DNA from 3 places in the Pedosphaera parvula Ellin514 genome. Region 1 is predicted to be linked to each of the others. Evidence: riboswitches for the same ligand, from Rfam matches in the RefSeq annotation. Region 1 holds a riboswitch; each other region holds the start of a gene.

Region 1 (6,894 bases):
TCCTGAAATTCTTGGGGAAATGGACCGAAGAATTGCCGAGGCTTTTTGGGCACATCTCCAACACAAACCTTGGGGTGGTTATGGTTGGAAACTGAAGGGGTCTTAGGCTTCTCTGCGTACCGCTTTGCCCACTTAGTATCCGCAATGCCCTCTGTTTTAACTCATCTTCGAATCTCTTTTAAATTCGGTTTGAATATCTTCTCGTGCTCCAGCTTCTGTTACTGCGTGAACAAATGTTTGATTTATTGTTTATTGGTAATCGTCACCGTATTCGGATTACGCCGGGTGTCACGAGCTGCAGAAACCAATACGGCTAACTTTCCATTATACCAAACCACCAGGCCAAACATCACCGATCTCACGATCATCTATTGCGGCATGAGTAACCGGCCAGCCTGGACCTTGGATGAACTTCAGCCATACGTCAGCTATGCTGATCGCACGACCGGCAAGGAAGAATGGCTGTTCGATGGCTTCTTGTTCCTGGAATTCAAGGATGGCCAGGGAGCCGAATTCGAGGAGGGATGGAAACAAAAGCCGGCTCACAAAGAGCAATGGCAATGGCTTCTAAATCGTTTTTTCGAACCCGGCCATGCGATTCCTGCCCTGGAAACAACCATCGGCAATACCGAGAAACGCATCGGCAAACCACTCCGCCCACGCCAGGTGGTCATCACACTTCCTGAACCAAATCATACGCAAACCGATTGGGGTGAAATCGCAGGTAAACAACTCAATTTCACGAATCCAACGGATCGTATCGCCGCCTGCGATTGGTATATTCAGGCCGCTCTTGAAAAATGGAAGCAGCTCGCCCCTGCGCATCTTGAGCTTGCCGGATTCTATTGGATCGCAGAAAGTGCACCCGACTCACGAAAGATCATCCTTCCCGAAATCGGCAATCACATCCGTTCCAACAAACTGAGCTTCTTCTGGATTCCTTACTGGCGCTCAACTCATTCCGGTGATTGGAAACAACTCGGCTTCGACGTCGCATACCAGCAGCCGAACTACTTCTTTCATCCCGAATTGCCTCTTAGCCGCTTGCAGGAGGCATGTGACTTTGCCCGTCAACACAGCATGGGCATGGAGCTGGAACTCGATGGTCGACTCATCACCGATCCGCAAAGATTCGGCTCACGCCTGCAGCCTTATCTGAATGCTTTTGAAACCAATGGAATCAAGAGTTCAGCCGCCATCGCCTACTACGAAGGTGGTGGTGCATTCATCAAGATTTCCAAGTCCGAAAAACCCGAACACCGTCAATTCTACGACCGCCTTGCCCGCTGGGTTCTGGATCGACAGGACCTGGCGGACAGGGCAGTTCGCAACAGCAAGCCAGCCTCAGGCGTAAACCAATAGATGAATGGCTTCCGGAAGATCGTTTGATACCTTCCGCACCACATCTCCCCGCAACATCTGCACGAGCCCTTTGCGTTCGGGCGCGCCAAGAATGAGATGGCTCGCTCCCATCGTGGCCGCGATATCAACGATTGTATCCGCCACGGAATCGCTTACGGCATAACAGGGAATTATTGGATGCCCTTCCGCCCGCGCGTTCGCCAGCGTAAAAATTTCGCGAGCCTCGTCATCGTCCTGCCACTTCCGTGTCTGGTCGAGCTCGCTCAACACTGGCAGTGCGCGCACGAAGAGCAGGTAAAGGGGCCGGTGCGTCTCCTTCGCCTCATTGATGGCAAAATCCAATGTCTTCCCCAATCCTCGAATGGCCGCCATGATGGGGACGCCAGTCGCTGTTTGCGATGGAGCAACGACCTCAGTTTTTGCAATCGGAGTGGGAATGATCGTGTTCGCAAAAGCTCCGCTTGTCTCCGCAGCCAGTTTCTTCCTCTGAATATGTTCGCTTGCTAGGCCGCGTAATATCAAACCTACCGCCAGCACTGTAACAGCAAATACCCGCGCACTCGGCTTGTCCGCAAAGAGCGAAATCTCGATCGCCACCATAATCAGGAACGTAACGAACATCAGCGTTCGTTCCCATTTGGCCAACCCAAGCTTCTTGTCTGTCGAACTGGCCCCGAGATTTGTCGCGATGGCTCCCACCACCCCGACAGCATAAAGATCCGCCAACCCGGCCATATCTTTGACCGCCAGGACAAGTATCGCCGGAATGACCGTCGCCACTATGATGCCGAGGTTTGGCACACCAAACTTATTCAGTTTTTGAAAAGAGGCTGGCAGCTCTCCATCGCGTGACATCAAGTAAGAAATGGCGATCAAATCCACAATGGCGGTATTCACGGCCGAGAGCAAAAGCAACCCAAACACAATGCTCACCACCACGCCGGCAACATGGCCAGCGGCCAGTCCAAATGGTCCGGTCACGAATACCTGCGCCATATAACGCAGCATGTAATCCCGCACCCCGGTCGCACCCGGAGCATCGACATCGTCCTTGTTGATCTGCAGCCCATGCAAAGCATGCATTGCCAAACCGAGCAGCGCGGTGAAGACACAAACCTCAATCATCACCCAGAGAATGGCCTTGCTCGAAGTTTTGGAAACGCACGGTTTCGCATCTGTGCTGCCTGGATTCAGTTTCATCACCCCCGTCGCATTGGCAATCGCTTCCACCCCGGACAACGCCAATACCACTCCGACAAAACCATTCCAGTTTTTCCAAAAGCCTCCTGATAGCGGTTGCAGGTTGTGCACCGCGGTTCCCAAATGTGGCAGACAAAAAATCCCCAACAGCACCACCACCACCAGCGTGGGAATCGAGATGAGAAAGGCCAGACCAGCAGTGTTCTTCGGTCCGAAGAAATTCAAACCGCCGATCAAGGCAATCGCAATCGCGGCAAAAATCTCCGGATGCGCGAAGCCCAGATATTGAAAGGCTGATAACGCACTGATGGCCGCTGTTACAATGTAATCAGCAATCAGCAGAAACGCTCCGACAATCGAAATGATTTCCGAACGATGCCGCACACTCGCATAAACTCCCCCGCCATCGGGATAGTGTTTGCAGATGGACATGTAATTCACCCCGACCAGGGCCGTAAGCAAACACATGGCGGCGATCAGCCAAAACGAACTGTAGCCAGCCACTGCAAACGCGAGACCAATCACGTATGCCTTGCTGGTTCCCCAGTCACCATAAAGAATAGCGGCCGCCCTCGGCGCATCCACATTGCGGGGACGCCGTGTATTACTGGCAATCATAGACCACACCTTTCGCGGTCTGCGGAAAAAGTGCCATAGGCACTCTGTTTGGGTAAGAAAGTCTTGGAAGGCTTCCTGCCCTTAATGTTTACGCACACGAGGTTAGCTGTCGGGCTGGAACCACTAAGTGTTCCCGATGCCGCAGGCACCGTAAGCCCCAATCCGTTTTACCGGAAAATCTGGGTTCCCCGCTGGCCTGAACAGGTCAGACCATTAAGCAGACAAAGAACTAACTAAAACTGTTATCAGTGCCCGCCTGTCAAGTCAAAGCGAGCTATGGCAATCCAACGCGCAACCCATTAGGCTACAGGCAGTTTTATACCAAATCATGCAAAGTTTCAAATTCATGAATTTGCAGTTTCCTCGCACGTATGCGAAAATCCTTTAAAGGATCTTCTTCCAAAAAAACAACTGATCTCGGAAGGCTCAGAAGATTTTCTGGATGAAGAATTTGGGAAGTTTGAACGATATCAACCCAAGCCGTTCTAATTTTCAGAATTATGGCATCTTTTAACATGTGCGGTTATTGCGGTCATCGGATTTCTGATAGTTTAACCCAATGCAAGAACTGCGGCTCCACTGCCTGCACGAAAAATGGCAAGAAAATTCTCAGCGGCCTGTTTTTCTTTTTCGCAGTTCTCCTGATCGTTTTTATCTCCTGGATTTTATAAATCTGCGAAACCTCCGCGCCTTTCCCGGCTAAGCCGGCAAAACCGCGCGGTGAGCAACACTAGAAAAATGTAAATCAGTGTCAGGATGCACATTATCATCCAGCAGTTTGGCTGCGTAGTGTTCCATCAAAATGGAAATCAGGTGACATTTTCGTGACGATTGAACTGATTTTATTTTCTTTGCCTTGCCCAGTCCTTTTTTATTCGAACGACAAAAGTTTTAGGTATTTCGGCATACAGCTTTTTCCCCAGGCGAAAAACTGATTTCTGCAATGGTTTTCGGCTGGCATCAATTGATTTTGAAATCGTGGCGAATTCGTGCGGAGTAGGCAAATTAGCTTGCACAGCCGTCGCCAACATCACGAGATCATGATCATCACCAAGGCGATCACCCAGCAATGTTAAATCGGTGCAATAGGAACCCAATCTCTTCGAACCAAACTGCTTGAGCAGCGCGAAGTGATATCCAAGATCTTTCACCCGCTTTCTCCATTCGTGTAGATTCTCCGGACTGGGTTGGGTCCGGGCTTTCTGAAAGGCCCTGCGTCCCCGCCGATAAGTTGCCTTGAAGCCAATGCAAAGGTCAGATCGCTTGATCTTCCCAATCGGCCAATCCTTTGTGCGTCGCCGCGCGGATTTAAGATTTTTCAATACTTGTTTGCTCTCATGCTTCATTTTTCCGGCAACTTCCTTCTCCTGCTTGATTAAGGATTTGTGCAATTTTGTCAGTGCCGGATTCGAGGCTGCAAACCGATGAGCTGATCGAAATTTTTTGAGCGTCTTGATCAAAACCTCGACATCTCTTCGGGCCGACAAAACCTTCGCTATGTCCCGAAAAGATCGATTTTCCTTATTGTAAAACTTCTTCCCCAGGTTCGCGCGCACCAACCGGATCAACCCACGGATCTTCTTCAAATTCTTTCGAGCCTCGTGAACGGACTCTCCAACTCCCCTCGCATTCCTTTCCTTCAGATGCCTCACCGCGCATCGAGCCTGCCTCCGCGCCGCACGGCGTAGCTCATCCTCAAGCTCTCCCCCCTTTTTGATTTCGTATGCCATGCCTCAACCTTTAAGTTTCCATGCACAACCTGAACTTCAAGCCGTCCCGTAAGGCGATCAGACAGATTCCAATCCAAAGCTTTCTTCTCACATGAATTCACACAATTTGCTGAAACAAAACTCTGAGAGCCTATGCCTGTAGGTAAGTGGCTTGATTATCAACCACTTGAAAAGAGTAACATGCTCTACTGGGATAGGCTCCAAGCCCCAACGTCTTAATAGCAGATATGTGGGATAATTTTGAACTGGCGCAGTCGCGATGAATCCTTCATAATCTCACTCTTAATTGTCGTATTTAGCATGTTTTGGTCAAAAAAAAATAAAGAACAGGAACGATTTTACCTGCTCCCAGGCATGGGTGGTCGGGCTCTTCGTCGTAAACGTAAGATTTTTTTAATCTGGTCCCTGGCTGCAGGTGCTGTGATCTCCGCCATGCTCGCAGTTGGATTTTACTTCGCCAACTTGCGTTAAGTCCTCGTTGCTTTCAAAATTGGCAATCAGACTCGTTCCCGCTCCACTCTTGTATCAGACATTTTGGGGAGCATTTTATGCTTCAGCGCAAACACCGTCCCACACAACACCGCGCAAATCCCCATCGCCACCAGTATCTCCATTGGATTCGGTGAGAAGATCAGCACAAATCCTTTTCCCTTCACCAACGCTGAAAAACTTGAGACACAAAACGGCATCATAAACAGCCGGATTGTTTGCCAGGTTCCCAACTTTACTGCCCCCTTCCCCGACGCTGTCGTGCTGATATAAAGAGCAACCCCAATAATCGCACTCAACCCCAGCGAAGTCATCCACAGCCGCACATTCGCATCGAAATACCGCACCAACACCACCAGATACCAGATGAAATAGCACCACAAAATAAGCCGCGCCTTATTCAAATTCGCCAGATACCGCATCAACATCATCCCGCATTAACCACCAGGCGCCTCTTCTCGTCAATCCTGCCTGCGGGGATCGTTGACTCACATATGGAGAGCCTGGATTGAATCCCGCCACGTAATCTGGCCAACCCCTATTTGCCTCACCAGTTTTCGCTTCTATCAAGACTTTGCATCTCACCTTGTTTTGAATCTGGCTCAACTAATGCTCTCACAAATCAGCACGGTTACGGAAAGAGAAATCACCGACGAAATTGAAATGGACATTACAGTTAAATGCCTTTGTGGCCCGAGTTATACGGTGTATGAAGAGCCAATCTTTGTGGCCCGAGTTATACGGTGTATGAAGAGCCAATCAATGGCCGGTTGCAATTTCCCATTGCTTGTCCAAATTGTGGAGCCGATGGCACATCTCTGGCCAATGAATATATTCGAAAGGCACAAAGCGGGGCTTTGGCGCGTGAACAAAGACGAGCCAATACTTGGTGGCGCCGAGTCTTGAGGTCGGAAGACGAAGGTTCTATCTCACCAATTCTGTCGGGACCAACCAGGTTCCGCTTCTGTCTTGGCATCCTCATCACCAGCCTGGCTTCTGTAGCCGCCATGCTGCTCTGGCATAAACTCAAAGTCCAATTTGATCCCGCCTTCCGTTTTATGGGTTGGGGAGTCGGCTCGCTCGTGGGCATTGTTATCGGCCTTACGATTGGCTTTGCGGCTCGTTTCGCTGCCGGGGCAGGCAGTTTCGGCCTGGCCGGTGTGGCTTCGTTCGCAGCATTTATTTCCGTATTGGGTGGAGAATACTTTGTGATTCACGCTCGCATCAACCTCGCATTGGATGTGGCCACACTGTTTTCTTACGAGAATCTAATCGATTATGCGAAGGATGCCGACAAGGCCGTCACCGATGATGACATAAGGAAAGTATTGGAAGAGCAGGGCTTTTCTCCTCGCGATTTAGACCCCGGAGAGAAGGTTGTGTTTTGCAAAAAACGCTATGCCAGGATCATGGCGGTTGCCTTCAGCAACTTTACACAACACGGTCCCTTGCCCTCTGTTAAAGAATTGGCAAAACATTACGTTAAACAGGGCAC
Region 2 (6,894 bases), on a different contig from region 1:
TTCAAAGAAACCGACAGATCGCACAAGGACCTATATTCTTTTCCTTCTTCGAGAAGCTGATGGTCGCTATGCGTCAGTCGTCGGCCAGTCGGACCCAGGATTGGGCATCAGGGAACTTGAGGGGGTGTACAGCAGCGCGGTTGTTGAAACCCAGACTAAGCTGGGTATCGACGTTGGGAACGTTCTTAGGGAGTGCCAGACTATCAAACCCGGGATGACACGTGCGGAGCTTTCCAAGGTTTTCAGCACAGAAGAGGGTGGTCTTTCGACTGCCAAACATCGGACATATGTTTTTCACGATTGCCCCTACGTGAAGGTGGACGTTGATTTTAATCTTTCAGACCCGAAGCAGGATGTGCTTGATGAGCGTCCGACGGATACAATTGCCAAGATTTCCAAACCTTATCTCGAGTGGGGTGTTAATGATTGAGAAGGGGTACGTTTGGTGGATGTCTGAATTTGGGATGCGATGGCCAGCGTATGCGAGTTGAGGGAAAGAAAAGTTAGATCCCGCTCACACGGAGATGCTACCCATGAAACGATTGATGTTGGCAGGTTTGAGTCGTGGGGCGCGTGCGCGGGTGGGCGGACCGGGTTCGGCAGAATCACAGACGATGTCAGAATTCGAGTCTTTCCAGACGGGCACCAGTCTCATTCCACCGATTAATTGATTGCTGGCGAAATGAAAAAGGGGGCGGCGTCTCGTGGAGACACCGCCCCGGCCCACCTCCTGGGTCTTGTTTCCCGCTTTACGAAGTCGCAGTTGTGGTTGTGCTCGGCGGTGCGACGGACTTATCGCCGACCTGGTTGCGGAGCATGAGGCCGATCATGCTGTCGACGAGGCCGTTGCTGGCGCCGGCGTTGTTGACGGCGACGTCGGGCGTGATGCGGACGTTGCGTTCGCCCACGATTTGCATGAGTTGCATGACCGTGTAACCCTGCGTGCCGATGGCGTCGACACCAGCGCGATAGGCTTCGGCCTTGGCGTTACCGGTGGCGCGAATGGCTTCGGCTTCACCGAGGGCGCGGAGGCGGATGGATTCGGCTTCGCCACTGGCCTGCTTGATGTGCGCGTTGGCCTGGAGTTCGGCGATGTTGACGCCTTGCTCGGCGCTGACGACTTGTTGCTGGATGTCGGCCAGCGAGGTTTGGCGGACGAGTTGTTGGCGCTGTTTTTGTGCCGCTTCCTGGGTCTCGTACGTCTTCCGTTGTTCCTCCGCGATTTTGCGGTCGGTTTGCGTGGCCATCAGGGTGGCGGGCGGATTGATGTCGCCGATGAGCGTATCGATGGCTTGGACGTCGTAGGCGCCGATGGCGACGCGGATGTGTTCCGCGGCGTCGGTCTGGCGTTCGCTGCGTGCGCTGAGGAAATCGAGCACGGTGAAGTTCTGCGCCGAGTTGCGGAAGTAATTGCCGACAATCGGTTGCAGCACGTGATCGACGAGGTTTTGCATCGAGCCGACACGCGAGATGACCTTGGGGGCATCGAGCGCGCCGACGTGGATGATTTGCGAGACGTCGAGGTTGAAGGCAAAGCCATCGCGCGAACGCACGGTGATGGAGCTGAGTTTGGCATCGTAATTATGCGACTCGGTGCGATTGGCCCAGTTGAGGACGATGTTCGTGGTGGGCACGAGTTCGACCTTCATGATGCGAGTGTTGATGGGATGTTTGCCCGGATAGAGCGGCGAGACCCAAACGCCTTTGTGGCCAGGATTGACGAGGTCGCCATGTTTGAAGTCGACGCCGCTGACATCTTCGTGGGCTTTGCCGACGAAGGAGATAACCACGCCGACGTGGCCGATGGGGATTTGCAGCATCGGGACTTGTTCGACGTGCGCGAACCAGGGGTTGAGATTCCAGGTGCCCGACAGGAGAATTTGCTCCTGCAAGCCGCGTCGACCGCCGCCATTCAAGAAAGCCTGGGCGTTCTGGAAGTTGTCGTGATCGGCAATGATTGGGCCGGCGATTTCACTTTGCTCGATTGGACGACCATCGAGTGTGGTGACAATGCCGACTTTATCCGGCTCGACGTGGCGGAGTTGGAGATCGTGGGACATCATGCCGTGCTCCTGGGCGTTGTACGAGGTGATGACCGTGAACAGCGCGGTATTAATGCGGTACGTGCCGGCAGTAAGGATGCCGAGTTGACGGCCTTTCTCGCCGCCGTAGACGAGGAATTTGCGCGCGTCCTGGAAGTTGTCGCTATCGACGACTTTGGCCAGAATGCGTTCCGAGGGAATCGGCATGCCGTCGGCCGCGACGACGAGGGCGATTTCGCCTTGTGGCACGATGGTGACGGGGACTTTGATGATGCGATATTGCCAGCGCCAGAATCCGAAATGGAGACCGGGCGCAAGAGTATCGGCCTGATAACCGGCTTCGCCATTGAGGGCGAGGAGTTGGCCGGGTGGCAGGGATTTGCCGGGCGAGAATCGTTTGATGACCACGCCGACCTGACGTTCGTGGATGAGAACCGTCCCGAAAATCAGCGGACCTGCGAAGAGCAAGGCGCCGAGGATGACTGCCGCGACGCCAATGAGGGCGCTGGGGAACACCTGGCCGAGGATAAGAGTATTGGCCATCATAACAACCTTCTACTGAGGTTGCGCACCGCGCGTTTGTTTGCCGCCGGGTCTGCGGCTGGTCGCCGGCCTGCATGTTTGCGACAGGCCATGGCGATCAGTGATCGCTTTCCCGGTTGCCGCGCGATGCGACAACGCATTTTTTGTGGGGAGACCGTGAGAGCCGCGACATGCGGCCTTAGAGGATCGCCCTTCCAATTGCCGACGAGGTTAGCTGACGGGCTCGGTCCTGGAAGTGACCTTGATCGCGGTTACCCGCAATCTTACGCCCCATCCTCAAATTGCTTTGAGGAACCTGGTTCCCCCGCGTTGACCTTCAGGAAGGAAGGCCAACTTAGGCTGCTTCATAACTACACACGACCCATTCGCTCTTTTAAGAAAAAATGTCAATTGCGATCGGGAGGTGCGGAGGGTAAGTTATTGATGCAGAGGCTAATCCTACGGTTCGATGTTTTGGCTCCGGAGCAGAAGAAAGCTTCAAGTGGACTGAAATTGATTCTGAGAAGGGTTGATTGCAACACGGGATTAGGCATTGGAACAACTTGGACGATTCCATATGCTCGGAAGAATATTGGGGAAAGAAAAATCGAAATGAAACACGAGGTCAGTGACCAATCTGCAGGACCGTTGACAGCTAGGCCGACTAATTCCGGAGAACGCAAGCCGATTGATATGCACGTGCATATCGTGGGTAATGGCGCGGGAGGATCGGGATGCCGATTGCATTTGAGTGGATGGCACAAGCCGCTGGCGTCGATGATGCTGAAGGGGATTGGCTTGCCGAAAGAGGCGTTGACCGGCGATCTTGAGGGCTTGTATGTGGCGAAGTTATTGGAGTGGGTGCGTGGATCATCGTTGGGAGCGATTGTGATTTTGGCGCAGGATGAAGTGCGCAACGAAAAGGGAGAGGTGATGCATGGTGTGGGTTCGTTCTACGTGCCGAATGATTATGTGCTGAAGCTGGCGCGAGAGAATGCGGAGTTCCTGCCAGCCGTTTCGATACATCCAGCACGGCCTGATGCGATGGAGGAATTGGAGCGTTGCCTGGCAGAAGGTGCGGTGATGATGAAGTGTTTGCCGAATTGTCAGAATATTAATTGCGGCGACAAAAAGTTTACAAAGTTTTGGGAACGGATGGCGGAGGCGAAGTTGCCATTGCTTGCGCATACGGGAGGTGAGCACACGGTGCCGGTGGTGCGCAAAGAATTTGCGAACCCGAGAATATTGGAGTTGCCGTTGAGATGCGGAGTGACGGTGATTGCGGCGCATTGTGCGACGAAAAGTGGTTTGACTGATCCGGAGTATTTTTACGATTTCGCGAAGATGACGGAGGAGTTTCCGAACTTATATGGGGATACCAGCGCGTTCAACGTGCCTCTGCGCGGGCGGCATATTGATAAATGCGTATTGCGGCCGCTGGTGGAACGGATGGTGCATGGCAGTGATGTTCCGGTGCCGGTGAGCGGGATCTGGGCGTGGATGCGCGGCTATCTGGATTGGGATAGTTTACAAAAATGGGGTGAGAACCCCAATGTGCTGGAAAGAGATTATCAGCTCAAACTCGCCATGGGGTTTCCTATGGAATGCTTTACCCGGATTCACGACATCATGAGGCCCGTTGGGAAGAATTCTCCAAAGTAGCAATTCATGGGGTTTCCTTCTGCTTTTCCTTGAGGTTCAGGAGCTTGTAGAAAATTGCTCATAGGCTGTGGAATCGAAGCCGTTTATAAAAATAAAAACCGGGCTAGTCAGTCAGGGGGTGACCGAAGAGCCCGGGGAATTTTCGAATTAGTACAACAGTAGGATTACGTAGACAATCGATCCTAGCCTGTACCAAGCCAAGACCGAAACTCTTAAAGGGCTATACAAAGAACAATTTTATCGTAGCCCGAAATTCAATGCGTAATCTTATGGCTATCTAATCACGAGACCTTGGTCATGTCAACACCCGACCCAAGGTATTAGTTGCGCTTTCCATCATCATTAGGCTTTAGCCTTATGAGCCATCTTGAGCGTAAAACAAGCTAACATCGCAATTGGGCATGGGCAAATTTTTCAATGAAATAATTACAAATTGTTTTGCGGCCAATATTCCTGTTTACAGGCCATGGGTGGTTGTTAGTATCTGGCCAGCAACGCGCACGCATGAAGAAAATTGAAGCCATCATCAAACCGTTCAAACTCGAAGATGTAAAAGAGGCGCTCTCAGAAATGGGTGTCGAGGGCATGACGGTTTCAGAGGTAAAAGGATTTGGTCGTCAGAAGGGGCACACCGAGATTTATCGCGGCAGCGAATACACGGTCGATTTTCTTCCTAAAATCAAGCTGGAGATTGTGCTTGCGGATGCCCAGGTAAACGATGCGGTGGCCGCCATTGTGAAGGCGGCGAAGACGGGAAAGATTGGTGACGGAAAAGTCTTTGTCAGTCCCATCGAGAATGCGGTTCGCATTCGCACCGAAGAAACCGGCGATAAAGCTGTTTAATATTTTTTTCAATTTCCCCGTTCTAATCAGAACGGGGTTTTTTGTGACTGAACCTAAATAACAACAAGAATGAGCACACCTAAGAATGTGATTGATATGGCCAAGAAGCAGGGGGCCAAAATGGTGGACATTAAATTTGTCGACACCTTTGGAACCTGGCAGCACTTCACCGTGCCTGTGGCCGAGTTAACCGAAGAAGTTTTTGAAGAAGGATTTGGATTTGATGGTTCCTCCATCCGCGGTTGGAAGAGCATCGAAGCTTCAGACATGCTGGCCATGCCTGATCCCAATACTGCCTTCATCGATCCATTCTGCGCAGCGCCCACTCTGAGCCTGACCTGCACCATCGCGGAAACCGGCACCAAGGAAGCCTATAACCGTGATCCTCGCGGTATCGCGCAACGCGGTGAAAAATATCTCACCTCCACCGGTGTTGCCGACACGGCCGTATTCGGCCCGGAAGCTGAGTTCTTCATTTTCGACAACGTGCAATATGATCACAAGCCCAACGGCACGTTCTACAGCATCGATTCCGAAGAAGGCATTTGGAACAGCGGCCGCGATGAGATGCCAAACCTTGGTTATAAGGTCCGCTATAAAGAAGGTTATTTCCCGGTAGCTCCCACCGATACCCAGCAGGATATCCGCACCGAAATGGTATTGGTGATGGAACAATTGGGCATCAAGGTGGAGCGCCAACATCACGAAGTGGCGACTGCCGGCCAGGCTGAAATCGATTTCCGCTTTGATACGCTGGTCAAGACTGCCGACACGATGATGTTGTATAAGTACATCATTAAAAATGTGGCTCGTCGCCATGGCAAAACCGTTACTTTCATGCCGAAGCCTCTGTTCGGTGACAACGGTTCCGGCATGCACACTCATCAATCCTTGTGGAAAAAGGGCAAGCCTTTGTTCTTCGGCAAGGAATATGCCGCTTTATCCGAAATGGCGCTGCATTACATTGGCGGTATTTTGAAGCATGCCAAGGCACTCTGCGCCATTTGTAATCCAACCACCAACAGCTATAAGCGTTTGGTGCCAGGTTATGAAGCTCCGGTGAATTTGGCTTACAGCGCCAGCAATCGCTCGGCGGCAATTCGTATCCCTTCCTTCAGCAATAATCCGAAAGCGAAACGCATCGAGTATCGCCCGCCGGATCCGGCAGCTAATCCTTACCTCGCCTACACTGCATTGCTCATGGCTGGTCTGGATGGCGTGATTAACAAGATTGATCCCGGCGAACCGCTCGATAAAAACATCTATGAGCTGCCACCCGAAGAATTGGCCAAAGTGCCAAACGTTCCCGGCAGCCTGGGTGAAGCCTTGGATCATCTGGAAAAAGATCACGAATTCCTGCTCAAGGGCGACGTGTTCACCAAGGATTTCCTTGAAATGTGGGTTGCCAACAAGCGCAAGGAACATGATGCATTGCGCCTGCGCCCGCATCCCTACGAATTCTTCCTCTATTACGACGTGTAGTTCGTGAATAAGTGTTCGAGGGCACCCCGCTCGCGGGGTGCCCTTTTTTGACCTCAGAAGTTAAAAAGCCCTTGATTTTATTAGGCGAACGTCGGTTGTGAATAACTCGTGAATAAAAGTTAATATGTTGTCCTCGTAACTCTGGTGGGATTGGAATAGAACATCCCCCGCACAACCGATTCAGAAAGTTGGGCCGACGGTCGAGAAGTAGTAATCAGGGTTTCTTTTGAGATTTTTGTTTGTAAGTGGTTGCAGTAGTAAAACTTACGCATTCAATTCGGGAAAACATTAGACAAGATGATTGGGGCAATAAAAAAAACGGTGAATGCGAATGTTATTAGTC
Region 3 (6,894 bases), on a different contig from region 1:
GTTCATTAGCCGTGATGAGGACAAAACCGGTTTCGTCCAGACCGCGGCGTCCCGCACGGCCGAACATTTGGAGAATCTCATCAGAACGCAATGGTTGCTCCTGATAATCACGGCGATATGAGGCTCCAGCGAGTGCGACGCTGCGCAACGAAAAATTTATTCCCGCAGCCAGGCCCATGGTGGCGACCACAACCCTTAGCTGGCCCGCTTTCGCAAGCGGTTCGATCACCCCTGCACGTGCGCCATAACTTAAACCGCTGTGATGGTAGGCAATGCGGGTCTTGAGCATCTTGGCCAGATGATCTCCAACCAGAAGTTTTTGTTCACTACCAAGTTGAAGCGGATTGGGAGTCGGGATATACCGGGCCAACTCGGCGGCCATGGATTCCGCTGCCTGACGTCGAGGTGCGAAAATGAGGATTGGACCAAGGTCCTCGGCAAGGCATTTAGCGACCAGACGCGGCCAATAACCGCGGATTTCACTGGGGACATGAAAGCTAAGGTTGTTGGCGTGAACTTCCTCCAGTGGCACCGGGCGGTGGTCGTGACGAATCAGAACAGCCTGACGACCAAGCCTTGAGAGCCATTTAACGAGGTCCTGCGGATTGGCCACACTGCCGCTGAGCAGTAGGAGTTGGGTTTGCGGTGGAGCGAGAGCCAGGGCGAGTTCGTAGTTCAGTCCACGATCAGGGTCGCCGATCATTTGATACTCGTCCACGACCAGCAGGCTGGGACCATCACCCTGAATGAGACGGTTCTTTTGCGTTTCCAGAGTCGCCACAAGAATCGGAGCATTCAGGTTTTCTGCGAGGTCGCCAGTCGCGATGCCGACATCCCAACCTCGAGCCCGCCATTCAGCGAGTTTGTCGTTTGCCAATGCGCGGGTTGGAACGGTGTAAATTGCCTGACCACGGTTTTTGCCCGCATTGGACCAAAGTTCGAAAATGAGCGTCTTGCCGGAGCCAGTGGGAGCTTGCACGACAACATCCTTGCCCTCACGCAGAGCAGCTACGGCCTGCTGCTGCCAGATGTCTGGAACAGTGACCTGATTCAGGACGGGAAGATTGGCAAGTTGTTCTGCAAACGATGACACGCGCAAAACATAGTCGAAAAAATCAAAATCCGAAATGGATAAAATGTTTGGATGTCTGCGAGGAACAATGGATTGCGGCAGGCAGAGTTCGCATGCCAAAGGACGTTACAAATTATGGGGGGAATTGTAGTCCCAATCAGTGTTGACATTTTTCTCCGTTGGTGCGAATACGTCATCAACTGAAGTAGCAGCAGCCTAAATTGGCGCTCCTTCCTGAGAGCCAATGCGGGGGAACCAGATTCCCGGAAAACCGGGACGGGGCGTAAGGTCGCGGGCAACCGTGGCCAAGGTCACTTCCAGGACCAAGCCCGTCAGCTAACCTCGTCGGCAATTGGAAGGGCGATCCTCTAGGGCCGCGTTTGCGGTCCCCACGTTCACCCCACATAAAAAATGCGTTGCATTGATGCACGGCAAATAACCGTGGCAGCAGTGCAACCCTATCGGAGTTGGTTATGACCTGCTGGGTTATGATTGGCGCGATCAATAATGCGTCGGTTGTTTCGATGGCCGGATTGGCACTGGCTGTGTTGGTTCTCACGGTTCTGGGGATGGTGTTCCTGCGGAAAAATCTTGTCCGACGAATTGCCCTTTTTACATTGCTAATGAGTGTGATTTGGGGTTCTGAAATGTGGTGGCTGACCGCAAATCAACCGTCCATGGCTGCGCATCTGGCAGTCCAGCAACTGAATGGAGGAGATGTCAACGCGCGGAATGTAAGGACGTTCGACGCAGCAAAAGACGCCGTTCAAGTCGCGGCGGAAATTGCGACACTCCTGGTAACGTTGGGATGCTTTGGTGTTTATCTCCAAGCCTGCTTTATGAAGTTAGGCAGGGTTTGTACCAAAGCAACGACGCCGGTCACTTGCGTGTTGATTCTATTGACTTTGACAGGGTGTATGAAGCCATTTGACCGGCCGGAATATGTGGAAATTGACACTTCTGAAACTGGCTTCCTGATTCCTCTGGAAGGAGATTCGACACAACAGTCGCGTTTTCAATCCGAGGATTATTTGAAACAACGGAAGGTGGCGGCGAAGCGAGTGCAGATAATCCATCGCTGGTCGCAGGAGGGCCGGATGGGCAATGATGGCAGGTGGATTCCAACCGTGCGCCTGGTGAAGGTAAATCGTTCGCCGGTAACGCGCGAGTGGTCCTCGGATTCCGGTTCTCCGGTCGGGGGACAAGCACGCACCCGAAGCACGAATGACAAGGCCGTCTGGATTGAAAGTTCGGATAGTGTTGGTTTTAGCATGGGCTTTAACTGCACGGCGTTTATATCCGAGGATGACGCCGCAAAGTTTCTGTATTGGTACCCGAGCGGTTCCCTGGCGGATGTTATGGACCATGAAGTGCGTGGTCGCATCCAACAAATAGCGGCTGAAGTAGCAGCGAGATATCCACTCGATCAGTTAAGATCGCGAAAACAGGAGATTGCTGATGCCGTGAAAAAGGATGTAACCACCTTCTTTTCGACCCGTGGCGTCACGGTGACAACCGTCGGAATGTTTGGCGGAATGACCTATGAGAATCCTGAGATTCAGCGCGCGATAGACCAAACATTTATCGCACAACAGTTGAAAACGGTTTCCCTGGCAAAATATGAGGCGCAACAAAAGGAAAATGAGCGCATCGAATTGGAAGCAAACGGTCTCGCCGAAAAAGCGAGACGTGAGGCCTCAGGGTTGGCGGATGCAAAACGCACCGCTGCCTCCGCTGAAGCCCAGGCGATCCGGGAAGTGAGCAAGGCTTTGAGTGAAGCCCAGCAGAACCCGCTGCTTTATCAATTCAAAGCCTTGGAGGTGGAGAAAGCGAGAGTGGAAAAGTGGGACGGAAAATACCCCACCTACTGGATGGGAACCGGGACGGGTGGTCCCAACTTGATGCTGCAGCTGCCTGCACCTGGCGGGAATGCCTCAACACACTAGGACGCCGGATGGACGAATCAAGGGGTGTGAGAGGGAGCCGGTTGGCTACGGAGCCAGCCGGCTTGCTTTTTAGGTTGGGGAACGGGTTGCGAAATTGTCCATCTCAGGGCAAAATAAACGGTTGTTAATGTGAAAAGCGTTCGCTTGTTTCTAAGTTAAATGGGCATTGAACCCCGAGAGTTTCCAGGCCGAATGAAGTCGGAAAGTAGAAATGGTGGATTGGAGTCTCGACCGCCGCAAACCATTGAGACGGTTTGGCCGCGGAAATCTCGTCCTCCGTGGAAACGGTTCGGCCTCGCGTTGCTGACCACCATGGCGGCCTTGGCAATCGATTTGGTCTTGCGCAACTTTCTAAGTGAGTCTTCGATCGCCCTCTACATTTTGGCAGCAATGTTGAGCGCCTGGTACGGCGGCTTCCGGGCAGGTGCGGTAGTCGTGGTCTCAACCGATTTGATTAACCTGTTGCTTTTCAATAACCCGCATTTCTCGTTGGCGGTTAAAGTGCATGGAGCCGAGCGTTTAGGTGTATTTACGAGCGTGGCTTTACTTGTAAGCTGGCTGGTAGATCGAAGCAAGAGGGCGGAAGAAGCCTTTAGGATTATCAACAAGGAACTCGAACAGCGAGTGGCTGCGCGAACGGCTGCGCTTGAGGAATCCAACAAACAATTGGAAGATTTCAGCTATTCACTCGCACACGATTTGCGGGGACCTTTGCGGACGATGGCGGGATTTGCCCACATTTTAGCTGAGGATCACGGTAATGAACTCAGCGAAGGAGCGCGGGATTGTGTTCGGAAGATTCAGCTATCCTCCCAGCGCATGGGGCACCTCATGTTGGATCTATTGGCTTACACGCGATTGGCGAGAGCCGAGTTTAAGCCGCAGAAAGTACATTTGGGAAAGCTGATTGAGAGTTTGCTGGTCAGAATGGAGAATGAAATAACCCGGTGCCACGCAATCGTTCATGTGCGCAGGCCGTTGCCTTCCGTTGTCTCGGACCTGGAAACTCTGGATAACGCACTGATGAATCTTCTGACTAACGCGATGAAATTTACTTCTCCCGGCGAAACACCCAAGGTGCAGGTGTGGGCGGAGGAACGTTATCCAGGAGTTATGCGGTTGTGGGTGGAGGATAATGGGATCGGGATTGAGCTACAATATCGAGAGCGCATTTTTGGGATATTCGAAAGATTACACGACAAGGATACTTACGAAGGAACGGGCATTGGACTCGCCCTGGTGAAAAAGGGAATTGAGAGAATGGGAGGCCGGGTAGGGGTTGAATCGATACCCGGTCAGGGAAGCCGTTTTTGGATTGAGCTCCCGACAGATAATTGTGAGAAGCAGGAGGAGGAGTAAACGCGCACCGCACAGATCTCGCGGGTATGTTATGTTGATTCCGATGGTGAAACAAAAGTATGTCATTTTAACACTCATGACGGTGTTGCTATTTTTGGGCTGGGGCCTGATTCATGCTCAGGGTGGCACTCAGAATACCAAAACAAATTCGATGTCCAAAACCATGATAACTGAAAAAATCATTAAGACGGATGCTGAATGGCAGAAGCAACTCACGCCGGAACAATTCAAGGTAACCCGCAAAAAAGGAACCGAGCGGGCCTTTACAGGTGAGTACGCGAACAATCATGAAAAAGGGATTTATAAATGTGTCTGCTGCGGACTGGACTTGTTCAGTTCCGATGCCAAGTTTGATTCTGGAACAGGTTGGCCGAGTTTCTGGGCACCGCTGAGTGCTGAAAGTGTGGAAACCAGGTCAGATAACACCTTCTTCATGAAGCGAACCGAAGTATTATGTCCTCGTTGCGAGGCTCATTTGGGACACGTTTTTGACGATGGCCCCAAGCCGACGGGTCTGAGATATTGTCTGAACTCGGCGGCTTTGAAGTTTGTTCCAGAAAGTAAGTAAAGCCGGGAAAGAGTAAGTAACCGCAGCAGATGGCCTTCCACCTGTATCTTAACAGGTTGACTTGGGGTAGTCGCAACCTTAGATTGGCACAGCATGTTTGCTGCCGATACTAGAGCGGTTGTTGTTCCCGTCACCGGTGCATCGCAGAAAGAAACCCATGCTACATGGAAACATATAGCGGAACCGGTGGAACCCTTTCTGGAGGCTGTAGCCCAGCGTTTGGAAAAGCAGGTCAGGGAATTCGACCCTGCAATTGTACCTTATGCCGAGTACGCATTGACCGGCCAAGGGAAGCAGCTGCGTCCTGCCTTGGTGGCGCTTAGTGCGAACGCGAGTGGAACACTTAATGACTCTCACGTAACCATCGCCGTAATCATTGAAATGGTGCATTTGGCAACACTGGTGCATGACGATGTAATGGACGAAGCCGAGATTCGCCGTGGCCGATTAACTTTGGCGGCGAATTGGGGAAATGAAATAGCAGTACTTTTTGGTGACTGCCTTTTCGCACATGCCTTAAAACTGGCAGCCAGCTTTCCCACACCGGAGATATGTCGTGCGGTAGCGATGGCAACCAACACGGTTTGTTCGGGAGAAATTTTACAAACTCAACAGCGGAGAAATTTTCAGTTTTCCCAGCCGGAATATTTCAAAGTTTTGGAAATGAAGACGGCAGAGTTGTTTGCATTGTCTTGCGATTTGGGAGCCTGCTTAACCGGAGCCCCGGCAGTTCAACGAAACGGTTTGCGTCAGTTCGGGATGGCATTAGGAACAGCCTATCAACTCTATGACGATTGTCTGGACCTGTTTGGTTCAGAAGCTGCGGCTGGGAAGTCCCTCGGTACGGACCTCGCGAAGGGAAAACTGACATTGCCGATTTTACTGGCGTGGGAACAGGCGACCGTCGAGGAAAAAGCAACCTTGCAGGGAAATATTTTAAAGTGGGAGCCAGGCCATTTCGCGCCGGTTATTGAATTGCTCCGCAAGTACAAAACATTTGCGAAATCGGTTGAAATAATTAACCAATATCTCGAAAAGTCACGCCAGACACTGAAGGTGTTGCCTGAATCTGCAAATCAGGCTGGTTTGATCGGCCTGACAGAGTTTCTCGCCCGGCAGACGGAAAAACTGGGAGTTTGTGCCTAGAGCTAGTCTCCAAAGTATGATTGATCCGGCTTCTGGCAAGGCACCTGGAGATTCGCAGCCAAGCGAATCATCAGGCTCCTCGTCCGAGAAAGCACCATTGACTGACGAAATGCAGTTGGTTGAGCGTGCTCGCAATGGGGATATGGCTGCGTACGACGATTTGGTGCGGCGCTATCAGGAACGGATTTATGCCACCGTTTACCATATGACGTCCAACCACGAGGATGCAAACGATTTGGCGCAGGAGTCGTTCATCAAAGCTTTTCAAGCGCTAAAATCTTTCAAAGGTGGTTCAAGTTTTTATACCTGGATTTATCGTATTGCCGTCAATAAGACGATTAATTTCTTGAAACAGAGGAAGAATCGTGCGCAAATGAGCCTGAACGATTTGGATTTTAATGCAGAGCATGATCCTGATCTCGTGGCACTTATTTCCGATAAAACTCCACGTCGGGATATTGGATTAAGTGAGCTGCAAGAAAAATTGAACGCCGCCCTATTGAAGCTGTCAGAGCATCATAGATTAGTCGTCACACTGCACGATGTGCAGGGGTTGTCACATGAAGAAATTGCTAAGATCATGGATTGCAACATCGGTACTGTCCGATCACGATTGTTTTATGCCCGCCAGCAACTACAAGCATATCTGTCAGATTACCTAAAGTGATTATGAACACGTCCCCGGAAGAGTTTGAACAGTTACGCAAGTTGTTGAAGCTAAAGAGGTATGAGCAGCCACCGCCACGCTATTTCAAGGACTTCTCCGCCCAGGTTTTACGACGATTGGAACAGGAATCATCATC

What was found. A riboswitch is a leader RNA that binds a small molecule or an ion and turns the genes downstream of it on or off. The one in region 1 is predicted to bind cyclic di-AMP.
Region 2: another riboswitch for cyclic di-AMP. It lies ahead of CFLAV_RS05195 (SPFH domain-containing protein); the one in region 1 lies ahead of CFLAV_RS19365 (amino acid permease).
Region 3: another riboswitch for cyclic di-AMP. It lies ahead of CFLAV_RS29700 (SPFH domain-containing protein); the one in region 1 lies ahead of CFLAV_RS19365 (amino acid permease).

The regions. Positions count from the first base shown of each region.
Region 1 covers NZ_ABOX02000027.1:50,090-56,983, reverse strand. Annotated here, with positions in the region: gene CFLAV_RS19375 (ATP-grasp domain-containing protein) at 1-106, shown strand, start outside; gene CFLAV_RS19370 (DUF4855 domain-containing protein) at 226-1,362, shown strand; gene CFLAV_RS19365 (amino acid permease) at 1,345-3,180, opposite strand; cyclic di-AMP (ydaO/yuaA leader) riboswitch at 3,257-3,410, opposite strand; gene CFLAV_RS19355 (CHAD domain-containing protein) at 4,023-4,910, opposite strand; gene CFLAV_RS19350 (hypothetical protein) at 5,408-5,830, opposite strand; gene CFLAV_RS19340 (hypothetical protein) at 6,143-6,894, shown strand, end outside.
Region 2 covers NZ_ABOX02000005.1:15,562-22,455, forward strand. Annotated here, with positions in the region: gene CFLAV_RS05190 (hypothetical protein) at 1-430, shown strand, start outside; gene CFLAV_RS35425 (hypothetical protein) at 534-671, shown strand; gene CFLAV_RS05195 (SPFH domain-containing protein) at 750-2,588, opposite strand; cyclic di-AMP (ydaO/yuaA leader) riboswitch at 2,770-2,936, opposite strand; gene CFLAV_RS05200 (amidohydrolase family protein) at 3,177-4,226, shown strand; gene CFLAV_RS05205 (P-II family nitrogen regulator) at 4,731-5,069, shown strand; gene glnA (type I glutamate--ammonia ligase) at 5,139-6,551, shown strand.
Region 3 covers NZ_ABOX02000073.1:12,891-19,784, reverse strand. Annotated here, with positions in the region: gene CFLAV_RS29705 (DEAD/DEAH box helicase) at 1-1,093, opposite strand, end outside; cyclic di-AMP (ydaO/yuaA leader) riboswitch at 1,276-1,438, shown strand; gene CFLAV_RS29700 (SPFH domain-containing protein) at 1,546-3,018, shown strand; gene CFLAV_RS33430 (PAS domain-containing sensor histidine kinase) at 3,211-4,377, shown strand; gene msrB (peptide-methionine (R)-S-oxide reductase MsrB) at 4,544-4,945, shown strand; gene CFLAV_RS29685 (polyprenyl synthetase family protein) at 5,039-6,091, shown strand; gene CFLAV_RS29680 (sigma-70 family RNA polymerase sigma factor) at 6,108-6,758, shown strand; gene CFLAV_RS29675 (hypothetical protein) at 6,761-6,894, shown strand, end outside.